DNA from 2 places in the Curvivirga sp. genome. Region 1 is predicted to be linked to the other one. Evidence: predicted binding sites of a transcription regulator. Region 1 holds the regulator's gene; the other holds the start of a gene.
The links. Region 1 encodes PhoB, which activates phosphate uptake and scavenging genes when phosphate is short. Its sites were predicted from a motif close to TNTCATAAAACTGTCA; they were not measured.
Positions count from the first base shown of each region.

Region 2: a site for PhoB is predicted at 7,374-7,389, ahead of ACOQOA_RS13120 (putative 2-aminoethylphosphonate ABC transporter substrate-binding protein). Genes of this name have one in related genera too.

Region 1 is NZ_CBDCOT010000009.1:1,338,260-1,349,569, forward strand. Features, by position in the region: gene gltB (glutamate synthase large subunit) at 1-3,328, shown strand, start outside; gene ACOQOA_RS11795 (substrate-binding periplasmic protein) at 3,435-4,193, opposite strand; gene ACOQOA_RS11800 (hypothetical protein) at 4,310-4,846, opposite strand; gene phoB (phosphate regulon transcriptional regulator PhoB) at 4,975-5,670, opposite strand; gene phoU (phosphate signaling complex protein PhoU) at 5,725-6,438, opposite strand; gene pstB (phosphate ABC transporter ATP-binding protein PstB) at 6,467-7,270, opposite strand; gene pstA (phosphate ABC transporter permease PstA) at 7,336-8,646, opposite strand; gene pstC (phosphate ABC transporter permease subunit PstC) at 8,639-10,015, opposite strand; gene ACOQOA_RS11830 (PstS family phosphate ABC transporter substrate-binding protein) at 10,130-11,167, opposite strand.
Region 2 is NZ_CBDCOT010000009.1:1,626,817-1,638,126, reverse strand. Features, by position in the region: gene ACOQOA_RS13150 (ferredoxin--NADP reductase) at 432-1,238, shown strand; gene ACOQOA_RS13145 (GSCFA domain-containing protein) at 1,285-2,532, opposite strand; gene ACOQOA_RS13140 (phytanoyl-CoA dioxygenase family protein) at 2,615-3,436, opposite strand; gene ACOQOA_RS13135 (trans-3-hydroxy-L-proline dehydratase) at 3,545-4,585, shown strand; gene ACOQOA_RS13130 (Na/Pi cotransporter family protein) at 4,592-6,256, opposite strand; gene ACOQOA_RS13125 (DeoR/GlpR family DNA-binding transcription regulator) at 6,285-7,082, opposite strand; gene ACOQOA_RS13120 (putative 2-aminoethylphosphonate ABC transporter substrate-binding protein) at 7,503-8,528, shown strand; gene ACOQOA_RS13115 (putative 2-aminoethylphosphonate ABC transporter ATP-binding protein) at 8,732-9,814, shown strand; gene ACOQOA_RS13110 (putative 2-aminoethylphosphonate ABC transporter permease subunit) at 9,818-11,310, shown strand, end outside.

The DNA.
Region 1 (11,310 bases):
GGTAAAAGCGGATGAGAAAACCGTTGTCGAAAAAGGTCGCGTAGGTCCAGGTGACATGCTGGCGGTGAACCTTGAAGAAGGTAAGCTATATAACGACCGTGAATTGAAAGACATGGTTGCTGGCCTTGCCCCATTTGGGGATTGGGTGAAAAACATCACTACTCTGGAACAGCTAGGTTCTGAACCTGTTGGTACCATCGGCGGTCTGGATAAGGCGGAATTACGTCGTCGTCAGGTGATTGCTGGTTGGACGATGGAAGAGCTTGAGTTGATCTTACAACCGATGTTGGAAGACGGCAAAGAAGCCACTGGATCAATGGGGGATGATACACCTGTTGCGGTTTTAAGTGAAAAATATCGTGGTCTTCATAACTATTTCCGTCAAAACTTCTCACAGGTAACAAACCCGCCAATCGATAGTTTGCGTGAACGTCCGGTGATGAGTTTGTCCACACGTTTGGGTAACTTGGGTAACATTCTTGAAGAAGATGCCAACCAAGTGAAAATCCTTCAACTGGATAGCCCGGTTCTGTTAAATGGCGAATATGAAGCCATGCGCAAAAACCTTGGTGATACCGTTGCTGATCTGGATTGTGTGTTCGATCCAAAGGCAGGGTCTTCTGCGTTACGTGATGCGGTTTATGCATTACAACAACAAGCGGAAGATGCTGTACGTCGCGGGGCCGCACAACTTGTGTTGACCGATGAAAAAGTGGGGCCTGACGCAGCCCCAATTCCAATGATCTTGGCTGTCGCGGCCGTTCATACCCATTTGGTGAAATCTCAATTGCGTACATTTGTAAGCTTGAACGTACGCTCTGGTGAGGCATTGGATGTACATTTCTATGCCGTATTGGTTGGTGTGGGCGCAACATCCATCAACGCCTACATGACTATGGAAGTAATCGCAGATCGTCACGCCAAAGGGTTGTTAGGTGATATCAGCCTTGAAAAGGCGATGTTGAATTACAAGAAATCCATCGGTGATGGTTTATTAAAAATCATGGCGAAGATGGGTATTTCTATTATCTCATCTTATCGTGGTGGATATAACTTTGAAGCTGTCGGTCTATCCCGTAGCTTGGTTGCGGAATTTTTCCCGGGTCTTCCAAGCCGTATTTCCGGTATTGGTCTATCTGGTTTGCAAAGCCAAGTGATTGCACAGCATGAAAAAGCTTATCTTGCTGCGGCAGCAACATTGCCGGTTGGTGGTTTCTATCGCTATCGTAATGGCGGGGAAAAACATGCTTGGGAAGCTGGTTTGATTCATACATTGCAAACGGCTGTTTCCACAGATTCTTATGCAACTTACCTGAAATATTCCAAAGGCTGCCATAGCGGTGCGCCAGTGAATTTACGTGATTTATTGGATTTCGAAAAAGTTCAGGCACCGATTTCTGTTGATGATGTGGAATCTATCACTGAAATTCGTAAGCGTTTAGTGGCACCGGGTATTTCCCTTGGTGCGTTGAGCCCGGAGGCCCATGAAACAATTGCGATTGCCATGAACCGTATCGGTGCGAAATCTGACTCTGGTGAGGGGGGTGAAGATGCAAAACGTTATAAGCCATATAAAAATGGTGATAACGCCTCTTCTGCAATCAAGCAGGTTGCCTCTGGTCGTTTCGGTGTGACAGCTGAATATCTGAACAATTGTAAAGAGATTGAGATTAAAGTTGCCCAAGGTGCAAAACCGGGTGAAGGCGGTCAGTTACCTGGCTTTAAGGTTTCCGGTGTCATTGCAAAATTGCGTCATGCGACAGAAGGCGTGACATTGATCAGCCCGCCACCACATCACGATATTTATTCTATCGAGGATTTGGCGCAGTTGATTTATGACCTAAAACAAATCAACCCGGATGCATCCGTTTGTGTGAAATTGGTGGCCCGTGCGGGCATTGGTACTATTGCCGCAGGTGTTGCAAAAGCCCATGCGGATAGCATTATGATTTCTGGTCATTCTGGTGGTACAGGGGCTAGTCCACAAACATCCATCAAATATGCAGGCCTTCCATGGGAGATGGGCTTGGCAGAGGCGCATCAGGTATTGAGCCTTAATGGTCTTCGTCACAAAGTACGTCTTCGTACAGATGGTGGTTTGAAAACAGGTCGTGATGTTGTAATCGCTGCGATTTTGGGTGCGGAAGAATTCGGTCTTGGAACAGCAACATTGGTGGCGATGGGATGTATTATGGTGCGTCAATGTCATTCCAACACATGTCCGGTCGGCGTATGTACCCAAGACCCTAAGATGATCGATAAGTTTGTTGGTACACCTGAAAAAGTTGTGAACTTGTTTAGTTTTGTTGCGGAAGAAGTTCGTGAGATTTTAGCAGAACTTGGCGTGTCTTCTCTAAACGAAGTGATTGGTCGTACAGACTTGCTTCGTCAGGTAAGCCGTGGTGCGGCTCACTTGGATGACCTCGATTTGAACCCGTTACTTGCACGTGCAGATGCAGGTCCTGAAGGCATGATCTGTACATTAGATGGTCGTAATGATGTGCCTGAAACATTGGATGCACAAATGATCGAAGATGCGGAAAATCTCTTTGATCGTGGTGAGAAGATGCAACTTCAATATAACATCCGTAATACGTATCGTGCGATTGGTACCAAGATCAGTTCCAAAATCACTCGTCAATTTGGTATGGCGAAATTGAACCCGGGTCATTTGACTGTACGTATGCGTGGGTCTGCTGGTCAATCTTTAGGCGCCTTCGCGGTACAAGGGTTGAAACTGGAAGTGATCGGGGATTCAAACGATTATGTAGGTAAAGGTCTATCAGGTGGCAGCATCGTGGTACGTCCAATCGCAACAAGTCCGTTAGAAAGCCATAAAAACACCATCATTGGTAACACATGTATGTATGGTGCGACGGCAGGTACGCTTTATGCGGCGGGTCAAGCGGGTGAACGTTTTGCGGTACGTAATTCTGGTGCGACAGCGGTGATTGAAGGCTGTGGGTCCAATGGTTGTGAATATATGACAGGTGGTCGTGTGATGATCCTTGGCAATGTTGGTGACAACTTTGGTGCAGGCATGACAGGCGGTATGGCGTTTGTGTTGGATCGTGATGGCAGCTTTGAAGAGCGTATCAATCCTGAAACTATCGGCCTTTATAGCCTAGAGAATGACTATTGGGCGGATCAATGTAAATCCATGCTTGAAGATCATTATCGTGAAACGCATTCCAAATGGGCGGATACATTACTGTCTGAATGGGATCGTGTACGTGGCATGTTCCGTCATGTGGTGCCACATGAAATTCTAGACAAGCTGGAACAGCCTGTTGAAACAGTTACCCCAACTGTAGGAGCAGCTGAGTAAGAAGACCCCTTTTTACTCGATTAAAGTTGTTCTCTCAGAACATACTGGCCCTGTCTCTTCGGAACAGGGCCGTTTTTTCTTTTAAGATGAGATAAAGATAGATGCGTTATTCGCCACTTCTATTATGAAAATCGTCAAGCGCGTCTTGAAGGATTTTGGCGACCTGTGGCTTAGACCTTGGAACAGCAAGATAACGCTGCACATATTCAAGTGGTGGGGATACCTCCTCAAACATGTTTTCTACATTTTGTTGTTTTGTGGCTTCCTTGAGGACATTTCTATCGCCAATGATTAAATCGACTCTTTTGTTGAGTAGCTTTTGTAGTAACATTTCATTGGTGATCGTTGAATATTGCATATTTTCAATGCATTTTGCGTCCTCAATAATTGCGGGGTAGCGATAACCTGAAATAGCCCCAATTTTATATGGTGATAGATCACATATGGACTTCCATGATTTGATCTTAGTATCATTTTTTCGGCCCCAAATGACCGTAGGGCTACCTTTGGGGGTAATAGGGCCAACCAAAATATATTTTTTTGCACGTTCTTCCGCATAACGCCATGGGAGAGAGGCATCCACCATTGCTTTATCCGTTAAGGCGACTGTTCGTTTCCACGGATGGGCCGTTAGATTGAATTTGATTTCTTTGTTTTCTAGAGCTTTTTTTAATGTATGGATTAGAATACCGGAAGCTATGCCATCACGATTTTGATAGGTGAATGGAGAAAACTCACCATCGTAGCTGATCTCTAAAACTAATGAATTCGTATCTGATGCTGCACTAATATTGGTTTGGAATATAGCAAACGTTACGAATAGTATTTTTAGAAGCCAGAACTTATAAATCGTTACATATTTCATTGGTTTATCAATGTTATCTATCTGTTTTTTAAGACTACAATAAGTTTCAATTGATATCTAGATAGATAAATCTTGCAAATTTGCAGATAAGCTTTAAGATCTATCAGTTTTCAAAGCTATTTTTTGTCTTTTTCCTCTTGGATTTTGGCAAGCGTAGCCTCAAGACGGTCCAAAATGGCAGCTTCTTCTGCGGTTTCCTCCGCGGATTTATCTTCATAAGGAAAGTCGGTTTCGGAATAGAAAGGCCAGCGGAAAGCATAGGTTTCTGGTTCATCTATTTCTAACGTGCCCATGGCATATTGTTGCAACATATCTTCAGCGATAATAGCAATAAAACCAGCGGCGATTTCTTGACCTACGCCCGTTGGATTAACCAGAAACTGGCTTGAATGCATCAAGCGGGCATGATGATCTTCATGTTCGTGAAGATAACGTGCTAGATGTGTGGTATAGGCCTGTTCCGGCACCGTCTTGGTTAATTCCTTTGGGGCCGCATCGATGGCTTGTGACAGGATAATATAGGCAAGGTTCTCGCGATGTTGAAACGCTTTCAAGGTTTCCACATTATTGATCACCCGGTCGAAATAGAGGCGCATATCATCACTAAGCGCGCCAAGTTTTTTCGTAACAATTGTCAAATATGGTGAAGACAAATCTAAAACCTTTGTGAGTTATCCTTATGACAAAGCAGGATAATCACGCTTTGGCGAGTTTTCCAGATAAAAACAGGAGGTAAATGAAAATTTACCTCCTGTTTTTGATTTCAACTGTAAGCTTGGTCTTAAACTTTGCTATCATCCAAAGAATAACCTGCAGAACGTACCGTGCGGATCAGGTCCGGCAACCCACCGTCATTCAGGTTTTTACGAAGACGACGGATATGAACATCAACTGTACGTGTTTCCACATAGACATCACGCCCCCAAACCATATCCAGTAACTGTTCACGGGAATAAACACGACCTGGATTTTCCATGAAGTGACGCAGCAATTTAAATTCGGTTGGGCCTAATTTGATTTCGGTATCATCGCGATAAACACGTAAGGAAACCAAATCCATCAATAAGCCACCTACGCTTAAGTTATCTGCGGCAAGAGATGGGCGCGCCCGACGAAGGACAGCTTGAATACGTGCTTGTAATTCACTTGGGGAGAAGGGCTTTACCATATAGTCATCTGCACCGGACTCAAGGCCCCGTACAGTGTCTGATTCTTCGCCACGCGCCGTTAACATGATGATCGGTAAATTCTTATGGTCCGGATTACGACGCAAGCGGCGGCAAATTTCCACCCCTGATACATGTGGAAGCATCCAGTCAACCAATAGCAGGTCCGGCTGTTCTTCTTCCACCATAATGAGGCCTTCCTCACCATCCATCGCAGCTGTTACTTCATAACCGGATTTTTCCAAATTATATTTTAACAAAGTTACCACTGCGGCTTCGTCTTCGATGATTAGAATTTTGCCTTGGCTCATAGTCTTTATCCGTCTTTAGTCTAAGTCGTCTTAAATGAAAAAGAGATATCTCTTTTAATCTAGTGATTCATATTTAGAAGCATCCGCTTTAGGGCGATCTGCCAATGATTCACCTGTTTTTGTGAAGTAAATTGATTCTGCAATATTCGTTGCCAAATCACCAACACGCTCGATGTTTTTAGCTACAAACATCAGATGAGAGGCAGCCGTAATATTACGTGGATCTTCCATCATATAGGTTAAGATTTCACGGAACAGGCTTGTGTAATGGGCATCGATATCTTCATCTTTTTCCCATACTTGCACCGCTTTTTCTTCATCCCCGGCAAGGAAAGCATCGAAAATATCGCGAAGCTGTGTTTGCACAGATTGCCCCATACGTACGACACTTTTCATCACTGGCATAGCAGGGAACTGGCTCATTACTAGGGTGCGTTTACCAATGTTTTTTGCATAATCACCGATGCGTTCGATATCAGAAGCTGCTTTCATAGCAGAAATAATGAAACGCAAATCATCTGCCATTGGTTGGCGAAGGGCAATCAATCGGATTGCGGCTGCATCAACATCTGCTTCCAGTTGATCAATCTCTTTGTCGCGTTGTTTTACTTTTAAGGCCAATTCCTCATCACGGGCATCTACCGCTTTTAAGGAATTTGCAAATTGAGTTTCCACCAAACCAGACATCTGGCTTACGAGGCGATACAACTCATCCAAATCCTGGTCATAAGCTGTAACGATATGGTCTGAACCGACTGTCGTATTCATTTACTTTAATCCTATGTTAAAATGCAGCTTAACCAAAGCGGCCTGTAATATACCCTTGGGTACGTTCGTCTTCAGGGTTGGTAAAGATTTGATCTGTTTCACCCATCTCAACCAGATGACCCAAATGGAAGAAGGCTGTACGCTGTGAAACACGTGCGGCTTGTTGCATAGAGTGGGTTACGATGGCGATGGTGAAGTTTTCACGCAATTCATGAATAAGTTCTTCTATCTTGGCGGTTGCAATCGGATCAAGCGCGGAACATGGCTCATCCATCAAGATTACTTCCGGGCGAACGGCAATGGCACGTGCAATACATAGACGTTGTTGCTGACCACCGGAAAGGCCAGTTCCCGGAGCATCAAGGCGATCTTTTACTTCATCCCAGATGGATGCTTTACGCAAAGATGTTTCAACAATTTCTTCAAGATCGGTTTTATTGTCCACTAAACCATGGATTTTTGGACCGTACGCGACATTGTCGAAAATGGATTTCGGGAATGGATTTGGCTTTTGGAACACCATACCAACGCGGGCACGAAGATGAACCGGGTCGACTGACTTTTCATAGATATCTTCGCCATCCACAGTGATTTTACCTTCGATGCGACAGATGTCGACCGTATCATTCATACGGTTTAAGCAGCGCAAGAAGGTGGATTTACCACAACCGGATGGTCCGATCAGTGCGGTCACTTCACGGTCATAGATGTCGATATTTACGTCAAATAACGCTTGTTTCTCGCCATAGAATACCTTCACGTCTTTCCCCTGCATTTTGATCGCACGATCAGCTGGGTAATTAACTACTTCGGATTGCTCTAGATTTTTCATATTAATTCCTGACATTTTCGATGTCACTTTCTAAAAAACTGGCTCAATTATACACTGGTTTTGAATTACCAGCGACGTTCAAATTTCTTGCGAAGTAAAACGGCTGCAAGGTTCATAAAAATTAAGAAACCAAGCAACACCATGATCGCGGCACTTGTGCGTTCTACAAAGGCACGTTCGGGACTATCTGCCCAAAGATAAATCTGTACTGGTAACGCGGTTGCAGGATCGGTTGGGCCGCCTGGAATATCTGCGATAAAGGCCACCATCCCGATCATCAATAACGGGGCTGTTTCACCTAAGGCTTGGGCCATACCAATGATGGTACCTGTTAGCATACCTGGCATTGCCAGCGGTAATACATGATGAGTCACCACTTGCAGGCGGCTCGCCCCCATACCTAGGGCAGCTTCACGAATAGATGGTGGAACTGCCTTTAATGCAGCACGGGAGGCAATGATAATGGTTGGCAAAGTCATAAGAGTTAGAACCATGCCACCAACGATTGGCGCAGAGCGTGGTAAATTGAACCAGTTCAAAAAGAGGGCAAGGCCTAACAAACCAAAGACGATGGATGGTACCGCAGCAAGGTTGTTAATGTTGACCTCAATCAGATCAGTCCATTTATTCTTTGGTGCGAATTCTTCCAGATAGATGGCCGCGGCGACACCGATTGGGAAGGAAAGAAGCAAGGTAACCATCAAGGTCCAGAAAGATCCGATTGCAGCACCCCAGATACCAGCTTGTTCAGGTTCGCGGCTATCTGCGTTACTGAAGAAACGTGTATTGAATGCCGATTTCAAATCGCCTTTTTCAATTAATGTATCTACCAATCCGATGCTGAAGTCAGATAGACGACGATCAGATTCTGGCAAATTGCGATCAATGTAGCCTTTATTGAGCATGTCGACATCATCGGATGCGGCCATCCAAAATGATACGGTGGTCCCAATCAAATCTGGATTTTCAACGACCATGCTTTGCAATTCGTATTTAGCGCCAGAAGAGATGACTTTATAAAGCTCTTTTTTATCTTTGCGGCTTTTCACATCTGGGAAAACTTCACGCAAAGAATTGCGAAGCATCTTATTAAAGCTTGCTTTACGGATGTCTGCATATTCACGAGAGGCAAATTCACCTTCGTCAATATGAACATCCAAACGGATTTCTGTTTGCCAAAAGGCGGAATACCCCTGTGTGATGATGCTACCAAATAAGATCACCAAAAAGGTTAAGGCTAAACCAATGGCACCAATGCCATACATGCGAAATCGTTTTTCGGCTGCATGACGTTTTGCCAAAGTTGCTGCGACACGTTCGGAACTTGCCGTGGTCACAGACTTGGGAGGAACAGCATTTGGTGTTGTATCAGTCATATTGCTCACGATATTTGCGTACGACGCGCAGCGCCACGATGTTTAAAAGAAGGGTGATAAAGAACAGCATCAAACCAAGCGCAAAAGCGGCTAGGGTTTTAGGGCTGTCGAATTCTTGGTCACCAACCAACAAGGTCACAATTTGTACGGTTACTGTTGTCACAGCTGCAAATGGGTTAGCCGTTAGATTTGCAGCAAGGCCTGCGGCCATAACCACGATCATGGTTTCACCAATAGCGCGACTGGCAGCTAACAGAAGTGAGCCCACAATACCCGGTAATGCAGCAGGAAGGATTACACTTTTAATCGTTTCAGAACGTGTAGCCCCTAATCCATATGAGCCTTCACGCAATGAATTTGGAACCGCAGAAATCACATCATCGGAAAGGGAGGATACGAAAGGAATAATCATAATTCCCATCACCAAACCCGCTGCCAATGCACTTTCACTTGAAATACCGATGCCTAGATTTGCACCTGTATCTCGTAAGAATGGCGCAACAGTCAAGGCGGCGAAGAAGCCATAAACAACCGTTGGGATACCTGCGAGGATTTCCAAAAGTGGTTTTACTACGGCGCGCACTTTGGAAGAGGCATATTCGGACATATAAATTGCTGAAAACAACCCAATCGGGGCGGCAACAACCATAGCAATGAAACTGATGAGCAATGTGCCGGCAAATACGGGAATTGCACCAAAGCTACCGCTGGATCCTACTTGATCGGCGCGTAAAGCTGTTTGCGGACTCCATTCCAGACCAAAGAGGAATTCATAAAATGGTACTTTTGCGAAGAAGCGGCTTGCTTCAACAATCAAAGATAAAACAATGCCGACGGTGGTTAAGATCGCAATGCAGGAACTTGTGATTAACAAGACCATCACAATACGTTCAACGGCTTGACGTGCACGGAAATCGGGATTGATTTTGCCATGGGCAACTTTCAAGGCGATAACCGCCATAGCAAGAACAAGAACAAGTGCTGCAAGCTGACTGTTACCTTTGAGGCTTCTATAAGCATCAACGGCTGTTACGATTTCAGGCGCTGCTTTGGTGATATCACCACGACCAGCAACCAAGTTTTGAATGTCGTTATAAATAAGACCAATTTGATTAGCTTCTAAATTAGGAGAAGCTGTAATGATTGGATCCAAGACAATGTTTTTGATGATAGTAGGTTCAAAAAGTGTCCAGCCAGCCCATAAAAGAAAAGCAGGGATTGCTGCATACATTACGGCATATACACCATAATAACCTGGCAAAGAATGAATTTTAGTCTCACCTGCCAGTTTTCTGACACGTTTTTTGCCGCTGCTGAAGGCGAAAATAAAGATCACCACCAACAAAACTGCTAAAATTGTACTTGTCATTTAAAACCGCCGAAATATCAAAAATGATAAAATAATAAATTGGTGGGAAAGAAAGGGCGGGCTCTACAGTATCTGTAGGGCCCGCCAACAATTCTCAACCAATCATGTAACTGATTACATGGATAAGTTTGTTAGGCCCATTGCTGCCGCTTTGTAAGCTTCGCGCTCTTCAGTTGGCATTGGGATCAAACCGCGGTCTGTTAGGTAACCTTCATCACCCCAAGCATCGTCAGATGTGAATTCTGTCAAATATTCTTGAACACCTGGGATCACGCCTACATGTGCTTTTTTCACATAGAAGTATAGGGAACGGGATACACCGTATTTACCATCTGCGATATTCTCAAATGTTGGCTCGTTACCACCAACTTTAGAACCTTGGATTTTGTCAGAGTTTTGATCCAAGAAGGAGAAGCCGAAGATACCGAATGCATTCGGGTTAGCTTCTAGTTTTTGAACGATCAAGTTGTCGTTTTCACCTGCTTCTACAAATGCACCATCTTCACGGATTGCATGTGCAACTGCTTTGAATGCTTTTTTGTCGGACTTACGAAGAGCTTTAAGAACGTCAATTTTCTTCGCGCCACCTTCCATTGCTAGCTCAACGAATGCATCACGTGTACCGGAGGTTGGAGGAGGACCCAATACTTCGATTTTTGTGTTTGGCAAAGACGCATCAATGTCAGACCATTTCATGTAAGGGTTAGCAATGTAACCGCCATTACCATCTGGAATTTCTTTCGCCAAAGCCAAGAAAATTTGTTTCTTTGTCAAAGATAATTGTGGTGCAGACTTTGCGTTACCGATAACGATACCATCGTAACCAACTTTAACTTCTACGATGTCTGTAATGCCGTTTTCTGCGCATTTTTTAACTTCGGAAGATTTAATACGACGAGAAGCGTTTGTGATGTCTGGATGTTGAACACCGATACCAGAGCAGAACAATTTCAAACCACCGCCGGAACCTGTGGATTCAACAACTGGTGTTTTGAAGTCTGTAGATTTACCGAAGTTCTCTGCAACTGCTGTTGCAAATGGGAATACTGTAGAAGAACCAACAATGTGGATTTGGTCGCGTGCTTCAGCAACGCCAGATACAGCAACAAAGCCAAGAGCAGCAGCTGCAACAGATTTCATCAAAGATTTCATAATCATTATCCTGAATTTTGGAGTGGCTCGCCGCGTTAAAATTGTAGGATGCATTGAACCGGTTTCAAACTTGCACATGAGTTCCGAAAATCCCCTTTCGAAGATCATGTGCAGGAAGATTTATCGTTTATCTGCGACTCTTT
Region 2 (11,310 bases), 290 kb from region 1:
CTCCGTTTTAAATTATAGAAGCATCAAGAGATCATCGTGATTGATGACCAATTGGAATAGCAGTCTTTTTAAATATACATATCTTTTATGCAAGAGTTTCCTTGCATCTCAATTCTAATTCACCTATATAATATGTTATATAATATATTTACATTTTTTATTTGTATTATATGAGAGTTTTTACTATCCCACTGCTTTCTTCTTGAATTTTCCAGAAAAGAGAGTAGAAGAATGCGAAAAATAATGCGGCTTTGAAGAGCTTCCCCTCTTCAAATATTAGATTTAAATCAATGCGATTTCTTATAAAGAAACGTATATAGACTGCATAATTGTTTTCGGGATTAGGGATAAAAATCATTTGTATCGGCTTGGTTCAAAGTCGGACATATGGTTATTTTTTGTTTGGATTAGATAGGACATAGGACGTAGCCATGCCTTTTGACGCAATTGATGAAAACACAACGCTGCCAAAATCTGTCACAGCTGAAACTGTACTAGACGTAAAACATTGGACAGATCGTTTATTCTCATTCTCCATCACCCGCCCGGGCTCTTTCCGTTTCCGTTCCGGTGAATTTATCATGATCGGCTTGATGGTTAATGGAAAACCATTATTGCGTGCTTATTCAGTGGCAAGCCCAAGTTGGGATGAGAAATTGGATTTTTATTCCATCAAAGTTGAAGACGGCCCATTAACATCCCGCCTACAACATATTAAACCGGGCGATAAAATCCTTCTTGGTAAAAAACCAACAGGTACACTGGTTGTTGATGCGCTTCTTCCTGGCAAACGTTTATATATGCTATCGACAGGGACAGGTATTGCGCCATTTGCAAGCTTGATCCGTGATCCGGAAGTATATGAAAAATTTGATCAAGTGATCCTAACCCATACGTGTCGCGAAGTTGCAGAACTGGAATATGGCAAACAACTGGTTAAAGATGTTATGGATGATCCGTTGATTGGTGAAATGGCACAAGAAAAGCTTGTGCATTATACATCCGCAACCCGCGAAGATTATCCGGTAAAAGGCCGTATTACAGAATTGGTTGAATCCGGTAAGTTATTTGAAGATTTAGGCGTACCAAAATTTGATCCTGAAATTGACCGCATTATGATTTGTGGATCCACAGATATGCTGAAATCTTGCAAACAAATGTCTTTGGACCATGGTTTCCATGAAGGTTCTAATGCAGCACCATCTCAATTCGTAATTGAGAAAGCCTTTGCTGATTAAGGTTTGCCTATAGCTAGTAAAAAAGGGAAGCATTTGCTTCCCTTTTTTAATGTCTCACAAACATTTTCTCAAACAATCCGACCACCTTACCAACCGTTTCTTTCGTCACATGACGCATATCTTCTTCCCATGGCTTAGGTAAAACAGTCGTAACCAATTCATAACTTGGAAAATAAAATACGTCCTGATTATTCCTACAGACATGATCAACCGCCAAACGAATTGCGGCTTTTGACAATACATTAGCTTCCATCACATGCATCTCGTGACCTCTAGTCGTTGCCAAAAATGGAATAGGAGAAACTGAAATAATAAATTTAATCTTCGGGTTATGGTGCCTAACTATATCAATAAAACGCTGCATATAATGTACATTATCTTCGTATGTTAATACTCTTGGACGAGATAAGGAACGTAACGTCTCATTACGTGGATTTCGCGACATCACAGAACCATGTGGCATATATTCCCAACATTCGCTAAGCCCCGGCGTAAAGACAAAAACCTCACATTCTTCAAATACTTCTCTCACCGCCTTCAAATGAAGTTCATAATCATCTTCAAAAATTTCTTGAGATTGAAAAAAGACCCCCTCACGGTAAGGATCATTATATTGGGTTAAACCATTTTTGTTCGTCTCTGAAACTAAGATTTTAGGGAAACTTCGATCACCAAAAGCCCTTTCCGCTAAATGCGTAAAGCTGGGCGTATTAAACAATGTCCCCCATTGTGCCGAGGAATCAGGCATATTTGGGTTATTGCGCGTGGAAGAATTAAATATGCCATGCTCTCCAGTGTGAAGCGGCTCTTTGATAAGATAGTTGAATTTATTACTTTGCATTGCAAAAGAAAACTCAGAGGCAAAACAACTACCAGCAGCACCAAGTAAAGTATTCATATCCATGATGGGATACTTCTTAGCAAAAGGCTCTATTGTTTCTTCTAGAAATGAATTTTCACGCGGCCAATAAACACCATCTGGATTAGGCTTATTCTCTTTCGTGTATATGCCTCGTTTAAAATTAATTTCTTCCGATACTTGTTTGATTTTTTCTATATATTCAGCTCTTGTACACGGTAAAGCCTGAAAAACATCATCAGGTATTTGCTTAAAAAAAACATAAATTAGCTCAAGAAGTTCTAGAATAGTTTTCTTTTCTTCAAGATACTGTTTTAAACTAGGGTAAAGAGCATCCTCTAATCCCATATCTGGAAAAAATGCCTCTGCAATTTCATTCAGCTCAACTGCGCCAAATAAAGCTCTTTCATCATTCCAAATACAAGTTTCAGCCATACCAATTTCCTTGAAGTTAATCTTGCCATAGAAAAGTACAATGAATCGGTATTTTGAGTGAAGTTAAATTCTTACAAAGAGTTTAGCTTGTCATATGCGAATATTTTTTAAATTGAAGAGCAATAATTTCAAGCCGTTCTTCAAAAGAAACTGGAACCCTTGCATTTAACCAAGGTGTCGCAAGTGGGTCAAATACAGGGTTTTGAAATTCTAGAGACAAACTAATACGTGGCGTATCCGATAGACCTGTCGCACAGCTGCTCCAGTGATAGATATCTTGCGCCCATCCCATAACGCTTCCCGCTTTTGCAGGCAACGCCTTGCCATCTTCTAAACCTACCTGATCCACATCTGTAATTGGCGGCTCATATCTATCCGCAACAGGCCGAGGCAAAACCATCATACAGCCATTATCTTCATCCGTATCATTTAAAGGAATCCATAAGGACAAACTCATAAATACGTAACTATCATGTTCAATCTGAAAACTGGTTTCAGCTTGGCAGTCTTGGTGCGGCGGCCAGCCGGCAGCCCCTTTGGCAGTTTCTAAATGCCATGCCCAGAAATTAGGAAGCAATACATGCTCTTCCCCTAAAAAGCGTGACAATAATTTGCTAACAGACGCAAAAAGGAACCAAGCCTGATCATAGACATATATATATGCAGGTGGAATATTTACTTGTTTTAAATTCATCATTGCATGACGAAGATCACACACCAATTCGTCAGATATGACGGAAGGTAGTGTGAAATAGCCATCCCTGTTTAGACTCTCTGAAACCGAATCTAGCATTTCGTCTGAAAGAAACGCATCAAGTTTTTCAGAATAGTTCCTTCCAATAGACAATAGAGGATTTAACTCTTCCCAATATTCTTTGGACATTTGATTGGTAGATAATTTCATAAAAAACCTAATTCCCAGCAATATACGCTATATACAAATTTGCCTCTTCCCTGTCACTCAATTTACAGATATATCAGAAGAAAGTGAAAGGTATAGGGAGTACCATAAATGCGCAGCAGTAAAACAATTCATATCGTCAGCTGTCATGCAGAAGGGGAAGTTGGTGATGTTATTGTTGGCGGCGTTGCTCCACCGCCCGGTGACACATTATGGGATATGCGCAAATGGATTGAACAAGATAATACATTACGTAACTTCGTATTAAATGAACCTCGTGGAGGTGTTTTTCGCCATATCAATCTATTGGTACCGCCCAAAAATCCGAAAGCAGATATGGGTTTTATAATCATGGAGCCGGAACATACACCTCCTATGTCCGGGTCAAACTCCATTTGCGTTTCCACAGTTTTACTGGATAGCGGCATCTTGCCGATGACAGAACCTATCACCAAAATCACGCTTGAAGCGCCAGGTGGTTTGGTAGAAGTTGAAGCCCAATGCGAAAATGGAAAAGCTAAGGTCATTACTGTTCAGAATGTGCCTTCCTTTGTGGACCAACTTGATCAGCAAATAGAAGTAGAAGGCTTAGGCAGCTTCAATGTCCATACGGCCTATGGCGGTGATAGTTTTGTTATGATCAATGCCTCAGATTTGGGATTTTCTATTACAGAAGATGAAGCGAAGGATCTTGCAACAATTGGTGCAAAAATCACCCATGCAGCCAATGAGCAGCTCGGCTTCACCCATCCAACCAATCCGGATTGGAAACATATTTCCTTCTGCCAGATTACGGGCCCTTTAAGCAAAGACACTACATCGAACGATTGGACAATGAGAAACACGGTTGTCATCGATCCGGGTAAATTAGATCGGTCACCAACAGGAACAGGTGTCTCCGCTCGTATGGCAGTTCTTCATGCACAAGGCAAAATGAAGCAAGGTGAACGCCTGATCATGAAATCTGTAATTGATTCAACCTTTATCGGACAAATCGCCAATACAACAGAATTAAATGGAAAAACGGCCATCATTCCCAAAATTTCCGGGCGTGGTTGGATTACAGGCACACACCAACATATGCTGGACCCTGATGACCCATGGCCGGAAGGCTATCGCCTCACCGACACATGGCCTAAGAAACAAGGCTGATTAGGCTTACGCCATCTTCATAAACTTTTTACGCAAACGCGTCTTACGCAACTCACCTGCTTGGTCCAAAATTGGATAAGCAACAGAAGTCAGGTGGGAATTGATTCGTTTCAAATCCCGGATAACATCAAGATGCAAACTGGATGTCTCCAACGTTTCAGGACGTCCCGCCTGGAAACGTTCCATATGACTATTAGCAGCTTCATGTTCCATCTGACGGAAAGTTTCTTTCTCCAGAATCAAACGACGCGCCATGCTGATATCTTGGGACATAAAAACGCCCATAGCCAAACGAAGATTATCATGCACTCGCTGATGAATTTGTTCCAATTCATTAAGCCCCGCTTCAGAGAATGATAAATTTTTCTCCATCAATTTCATCGCAGTTGCTAACAAATTCTTATCAATGATATCACCGATATGTTCCAAATTTGCGCAAAAGGCCATCACTTCACCGCAACGCTGACTTTCTTGTTCATCCAATTCCTCTTTACGAATTTCAGTTAGATAAACTTTCACAGCTTCATATAGTTCATCAACAACATCGTCACCCTTTGAGATTTCCTTAATTGTCTCGCTATCGCCCTCATGAAGCATATTGAAAGATTGCTTAAGCATGTGGTCCAATTCATCCCCCATGCGTAACACTTCACGAGACGCATTACTCAACCCCAATGTGGCGTCAATTGGAATGCTCATATCCAGATAACGAACAACTTCTGGCGAATCGCCCATATCTTGATCCACGATCACTTTCTTTAACAAGCGATCCATCAAAGACGTAAAAGGCATGAAGATAAAGGCCAATCCCACATTGAATACGAGATGTAAATTAATTAGCAAACCAGCCACTCCCATACTATATGGCGTTAACTCCCGCTCTACGATGGACAGGAATGGGAAAATCAAAATACAGCCTAACAATTTAAAAATCCCATTACCAATAGCAACACGACGACCTGCCGGTGATGTATAAAGAGTCGCAAAAATTGGCGGTAATGCGCCCCCTAAATTTGCCCCAAGAATTAATACCATTCCAAGTTCAACGGGAATTGCACCTGTAGAGGCCATAGAACAAACTAGTAAAACAATCGCCAAACTGGAATGTGCAGCCCATGTTAATAAAGCAACCAACAAAACGGCCACAAGTGGTTCACCTGCCAACGCATTAATCACCAGAACCAATGTTTCAGAATTTCTTAAGGGTTCAGAAACCCCGACAATGGATTTTAAAGAAAGAAGAATAATCCCAAGCCCAATAGCAATTCTTCCGATATTACTTTTCTTCTGACTGGTTGTGATTGTGAAAACAACAAATCCCACAAAAATCAACACAGGAGAAAGCCAAGAAAAATTCAAACTTAGAATTTGTGCAACAAGTGCAGTTCCAACATCCGCGCCTAACATAATCGCCAACGCAACAGGAAGTATAACAATATTACGGCTGGCAAAATCAGCCACCATCAAACATGTCGCCGTACTACTTTGTAAGATAGCTGTCACACCTAGACCAGCGCCAAAAGCGGCAAAGCGATTGGATAACCATTCTCCTAGAAAAGAACGTAACTTACTTCCAAAACCTCTTTGAACCCCAGTTCTAACCATCCGCATGCCCCAAAGTAATAGAGCAATAGTGCCAAGCAGTTGAATCAATACAGACGTCGCAGACATATATACCTTCCTGACCGGGGCTACCTAGCTAATCGGCGGCAGCGTCCTCAATCACATCGTTTTTTGCCATGCGATCTAATAACCGCATAGTCACATTATGTTTTTCTAATTCCTTACGAAGCGCTTTGGCAGGTACACGATCCGAATATAAAATATCCACATCATCAAAATCCAATAATTTAATCGGTGCTCGGCGATTGTATTTTTCCGAGTCCGCACAAATAATTGTCATCTCTGCCATTTTAGCTACTTCACTATACAATTCTGCCTCACAAAGATGATGGGTCAAAAAACCATATGCATGGTGAATACCCGCCGTAGACAGAATTGCTTTGTTAATGCAGTAACGTTTAATCGCATCATAAGCTTCAGGGCCAAACATGCCGCCATCATGAGATCGAATTTCACCACCGGTTAGATAGGTTTTGAACCCTCGTTCCGCAAAAGTCGTATTGGCAATAACCACAGAATTAGTCACAATCGTTAGGTCTCTATGGTTCATAAGTGCCTCTGCTACGAAAGCAGTAGTTGTCCCAATATCTAAAAACACCACATCACCATCACTGATGCTTGATGCAGCTAATTTAGCGACCTGTTTTTTAATCTCTCGGTTTTCTTCAATACGATGGTGAAACTCCGGCTCACTGCTATAATTTCTAAGGGTTGCACTACCATGGTGCTTTTCGATCAAACCTTCTTTCGACAATAATTTTAGATCACGTCTAATTGTCTCTTCTGAAACTTCTAATCTATTCGCAAGATCAGAAATTGTCGCATGTCCGGTTAATCGTAATTCCTTGAGAATATCTGAAAGCCGACGCTTCATAATTAGTCCCCTAATAATCTACACACATAAAACCACAATTTACCACATTCTACAATTGCATTTGTGACATTTGTGTTAAAATTTTTGGTTTTTATGTAGACTTTTGTGGTTTTTTCAGGTTACACTTTATTTGTAATTGATATTGACTTCCGGACAATATTGTAAAAAAATTAAATAAATACAATAAGTTACAGAACAGATGGAGATCGGACAATTTAAATTTTTTGACATATTAAAGTCATAAATTTTTCACATTCTTCCTACATTCCGCAGTTTTATGCGGAAAGAACATGTAAAAAAATTGTCATATTTTTGTCACTTCAAAGTAACGCTATCTGACTAGACCAGAGACCGAAAAAGGTCGGTCTTTTTTATCAGTCCGGATAACCTCGGTTATCCTTAACAGACAGGGAATATAAAATGAAATTTTCTTCTATCTTGAAAGCTGCTGTATTCGGCGCCGTTGCGACAACAATGGCTACTTCTGCAATGGCTGCGGAAACATTGACAGTATACACAGCTGTAGAAGCTGAAGACTTGAAAAAGTACAAAAAAGCTTTTGAAGCAGAAAACCCAGATATTAAAATCAAATGGGTTCGCGATTCCACAGGTATCGTAACTGCGAAATTGCTTGCTGAAAAAGAAAACCCAAAAGCTGACGTTGTTTGGGGTCTTGCAGCAACATCTTTGATGCTTTTGAAATCCGAAGGCATGTTGGAAGCTTATGCACCAGTTGGTGTCGACAAATTGGAAAAAGCATTCGTTGACGGCGATACACCTCCATCTTGGACAGGTATGGATGCATGGGTTGCGGCTGTATGTGTGAATACAGTTGAACAAGCTAAACACGGCTTTGCAACACCAACAAGCTGGAAAGACCTAACAAAGCCTGAATATAAAGGCCATGTAGTTATGCCTAACCCGAACTCTTCTGGTACAGGTTTCCTAGACGTATCTTCTTGGTTGCAAATCTTCGGTGAAGAAGGCGGTTGGGAATTCATGGATGGCTTACATGAAAACATCGCATGGTATACTCACTCTGGCTCCAAGCCTTGTAAACAAGCAGCATCTGGTGAAGCACCAATTGGTATCAGCTTCGCATTCCGTGGTGCTAAGTCCAAAGCTAAAGGCGCACCGATTGATATCGTTGTTCCATCTGAAGGCGTTGGCTGGGACATGGAAGCGACAGCTATCGTGAAAGGCACAAAGAAACTAGAAGCAGCTCAAAAGCTTGTAGACTTCACAGTGACCAAACAAGCAAACGAAATGTATAACAAAGGTTATGCGGTAGTTGCTTATCCTGGCGTTGCGAAACCTGTTGAGCACTTCCCAGCAAATCTTGGCGATGCAATGATCGACAACGATTTTGAATGGGCTGCGGTTAATCGCAAGGATATCTTGGCAGAGTGGCAAAAACGTTACGATTCCAAGTCTGAAGCAAAATAATCTTTTGCATATTCAGCGAATGCGAATAATCTAACGTGAGTTGGAAAAAGGCCCGAGGTATCTTCACAGATACCTCGGGTCATTCGTTACATAGGTTCTATTAGTATTAATCATAGAAACCATTAGTTATAATAATATCATCATGCCATGTATAATTTTGGCGTATGGATCAGCGGACAACTGGAAGCTGGGGAGAAAAATAAATGTCGGAAAAGACTTACTTAAAAATTGATAACGTAGTGAAGAAATTTGGCGAATTCGTCGCGCTCAATGATGTTTCTATGAGTGTGAATGAAGGCGAATTTGTCTGCTTCCTCGGCCCATCTGGTTGCGGTAAAACAACATTATTACGTGCAGTAGCCGGTTTAGACATTCAAACGACAGGCAGCATCAATCAAGCTGGTCAGGATATCTCCGCACTACCACCTTCAGAGCGTGACTTTGGTATCGTGTTCCAGTCCTATGCGCTTTTCCCAAATATGACGATACGCAAAAATATTGCTTATGGTCTTGAAAACCGCAAAATGCCTAAGCCTGAAATCGAAAAGCGTGTGGATGAACTTCTGGATACGATTGGCCTTCCAGATCAAGGCAACAAATATCCTGCACAACTTTCCGGCGGTCAGCAACAACGTGTCGCCCTTGCCCGTGCGATCGCAACAAATCCCGGCTTGCTATTGCTTGATGAGCCACTCTCTGCTTTGGATGCACGCGTACGTACTCACTTGCGTCATGAGATCAAATCGCTTCAACAAAAATTAGGCGTAACAACAATTATGGTAACCCATGACCAAGAAGAAGCATTAACCATGGCGGATCGGATCGTTGTTATGAACCATGGGGTGATTGAGCAAATCGGTACACCAATGGAAATTTATCGTCACCCGACAACTGCTTTCGTCGCAGATTTCATCGGTACCATGAATTTCATGCAAGGCGAAATGATAGACGATCACACAGTGAATGTGGGCGGTTGCAAACTTGTCCTTAAGGAAGATACAGATTTCAAGGTTAGCGATAAAGTTCAAGTGGCAATCCGTCCAGAGGACATTGTAGCGATTGAAGATGGCAAGCATGATGACAATGGCATGCATGTGACCATCAAACATCTAGAATTCTTGGGCTCTTTCTTCCGTGCTGAACTTACAGGCGGACCATTAGGTGACAATACAATCGAAGCTGATTTCTCCATCAACTTGTCCCGTCGTATTGAATTGGCTGTTGGTAATGAGATTGAAGTTCGTTTACCTAAAAATCATCTTCGTCTGTTTCCGGTTGAGGGTTAAGCCATGACAGATATGACAGAAAATACAGCTCAAATTGTAAAACCAAAGGTAAGCCGGGATGACTGGATCATGCGCATTGCAATGATCGTGATTGGCATCTTGTTAGTTGTTGGCATTATCTTGCCACTCTTCACTATGCTTTCAAAATCCTTTGAGAATGATGATGGCGCTTTCGTTGGTCTTGCCAATTATATTGAATTCTTTGCAACGCCTGCATTGTTTAATTCTATCTTCAACAGTTTATATATCGCGATCATTGCATCGGTTGTGGTGTTAACCGTCTCTTTCATGTACGCATACGCATTAACGCGCACATGTATGCCATTTAAGTGGTTCTTTAAGCTCATTGCTCTAATTCCTCTTCTGACACCATCCCTGCTGTCCGGTATTTCCTTAGTATACTGGTTTGGTAATCAGGGTGTTGCCAAAGACATGCTGATGGGTGAATCAATTTACGGCCCGATTGGGGTTGTTATCGGGTCAAGCTATTGGGTTTTCCCACATGCCTTGATGATCATCATCACTGCCCTATCCATTGCTGATGCCCGCCTCTATGAGGCAGCAGATGCATTGCGTACAAGTAAGATTAAGACATTCTTTACTGTAACTCTACCAGGTGCAAAATATGGCTTGATCAGTGCGGCATTTGTTGTCTTCACACTTGTCTTCACAGACTTTGGTGTACCAAAAGTAATTGGCGGCAACTTTAACGTTTTGGCGACAGATATCTATAAACAGGTGATTGGTCAGCAGAACTTCCAAATGGGTGCGGTTGTATCTGTGGTTCTTTTAGCACCAGCAATTTTGGCATTCGTTGTCGATCGTATTGTACAAAAGAAACAAGTTGCATTGCTTTCTGCGAAAGCTGTGGTTTTGATCCCTAAACCAGATGCAAAACGTGACTGGTTCTTCTTTGGCTTCTGCCTGGCGATTGCAGCGATCATCATTGGTATGATTGGTATGGCGCAATATGCTGCTCTTGTTACATTCTGGCCGTATAATCTAGAATTAAGCTTAGCCAACTATGACTTCGATCTTATGGACGGCGGCGGCTGGGAAGCTTTCTACAATTCTATTGAGATGGCTCTCTATTCCGCATTCTTTGGCACAATCATCATTTTCTTTGGGGCATATCTTGTACAAAAAGGACGTGGTTTCGAATTGGGTCGTAGCATCTTCCAAATGATCGCCATTGTTCCACTTGCCGTACCAGGCATGGTTCTTGGTTTAGCTTATATCTTCTTCTTTAACGCGCCATGGAATGGGTTAGGGGAAATGATTTATGGTACGATGGCTATCCTTGTATTAGTGACGATTACTCACTTTTACACAGTATGTCATTTAACCTCAGTGACTGCCTTACAACAAATGGATAATGAATTTGAATCCGTTTCGGCAAGTTTGAAGGCGCCATTCTATAAAACCTTTGGACGTGTGACCGTACCAGTATGTTCACCAGCAATTTTGGATGTGTCCATGTATCTGTTCTTGAATGC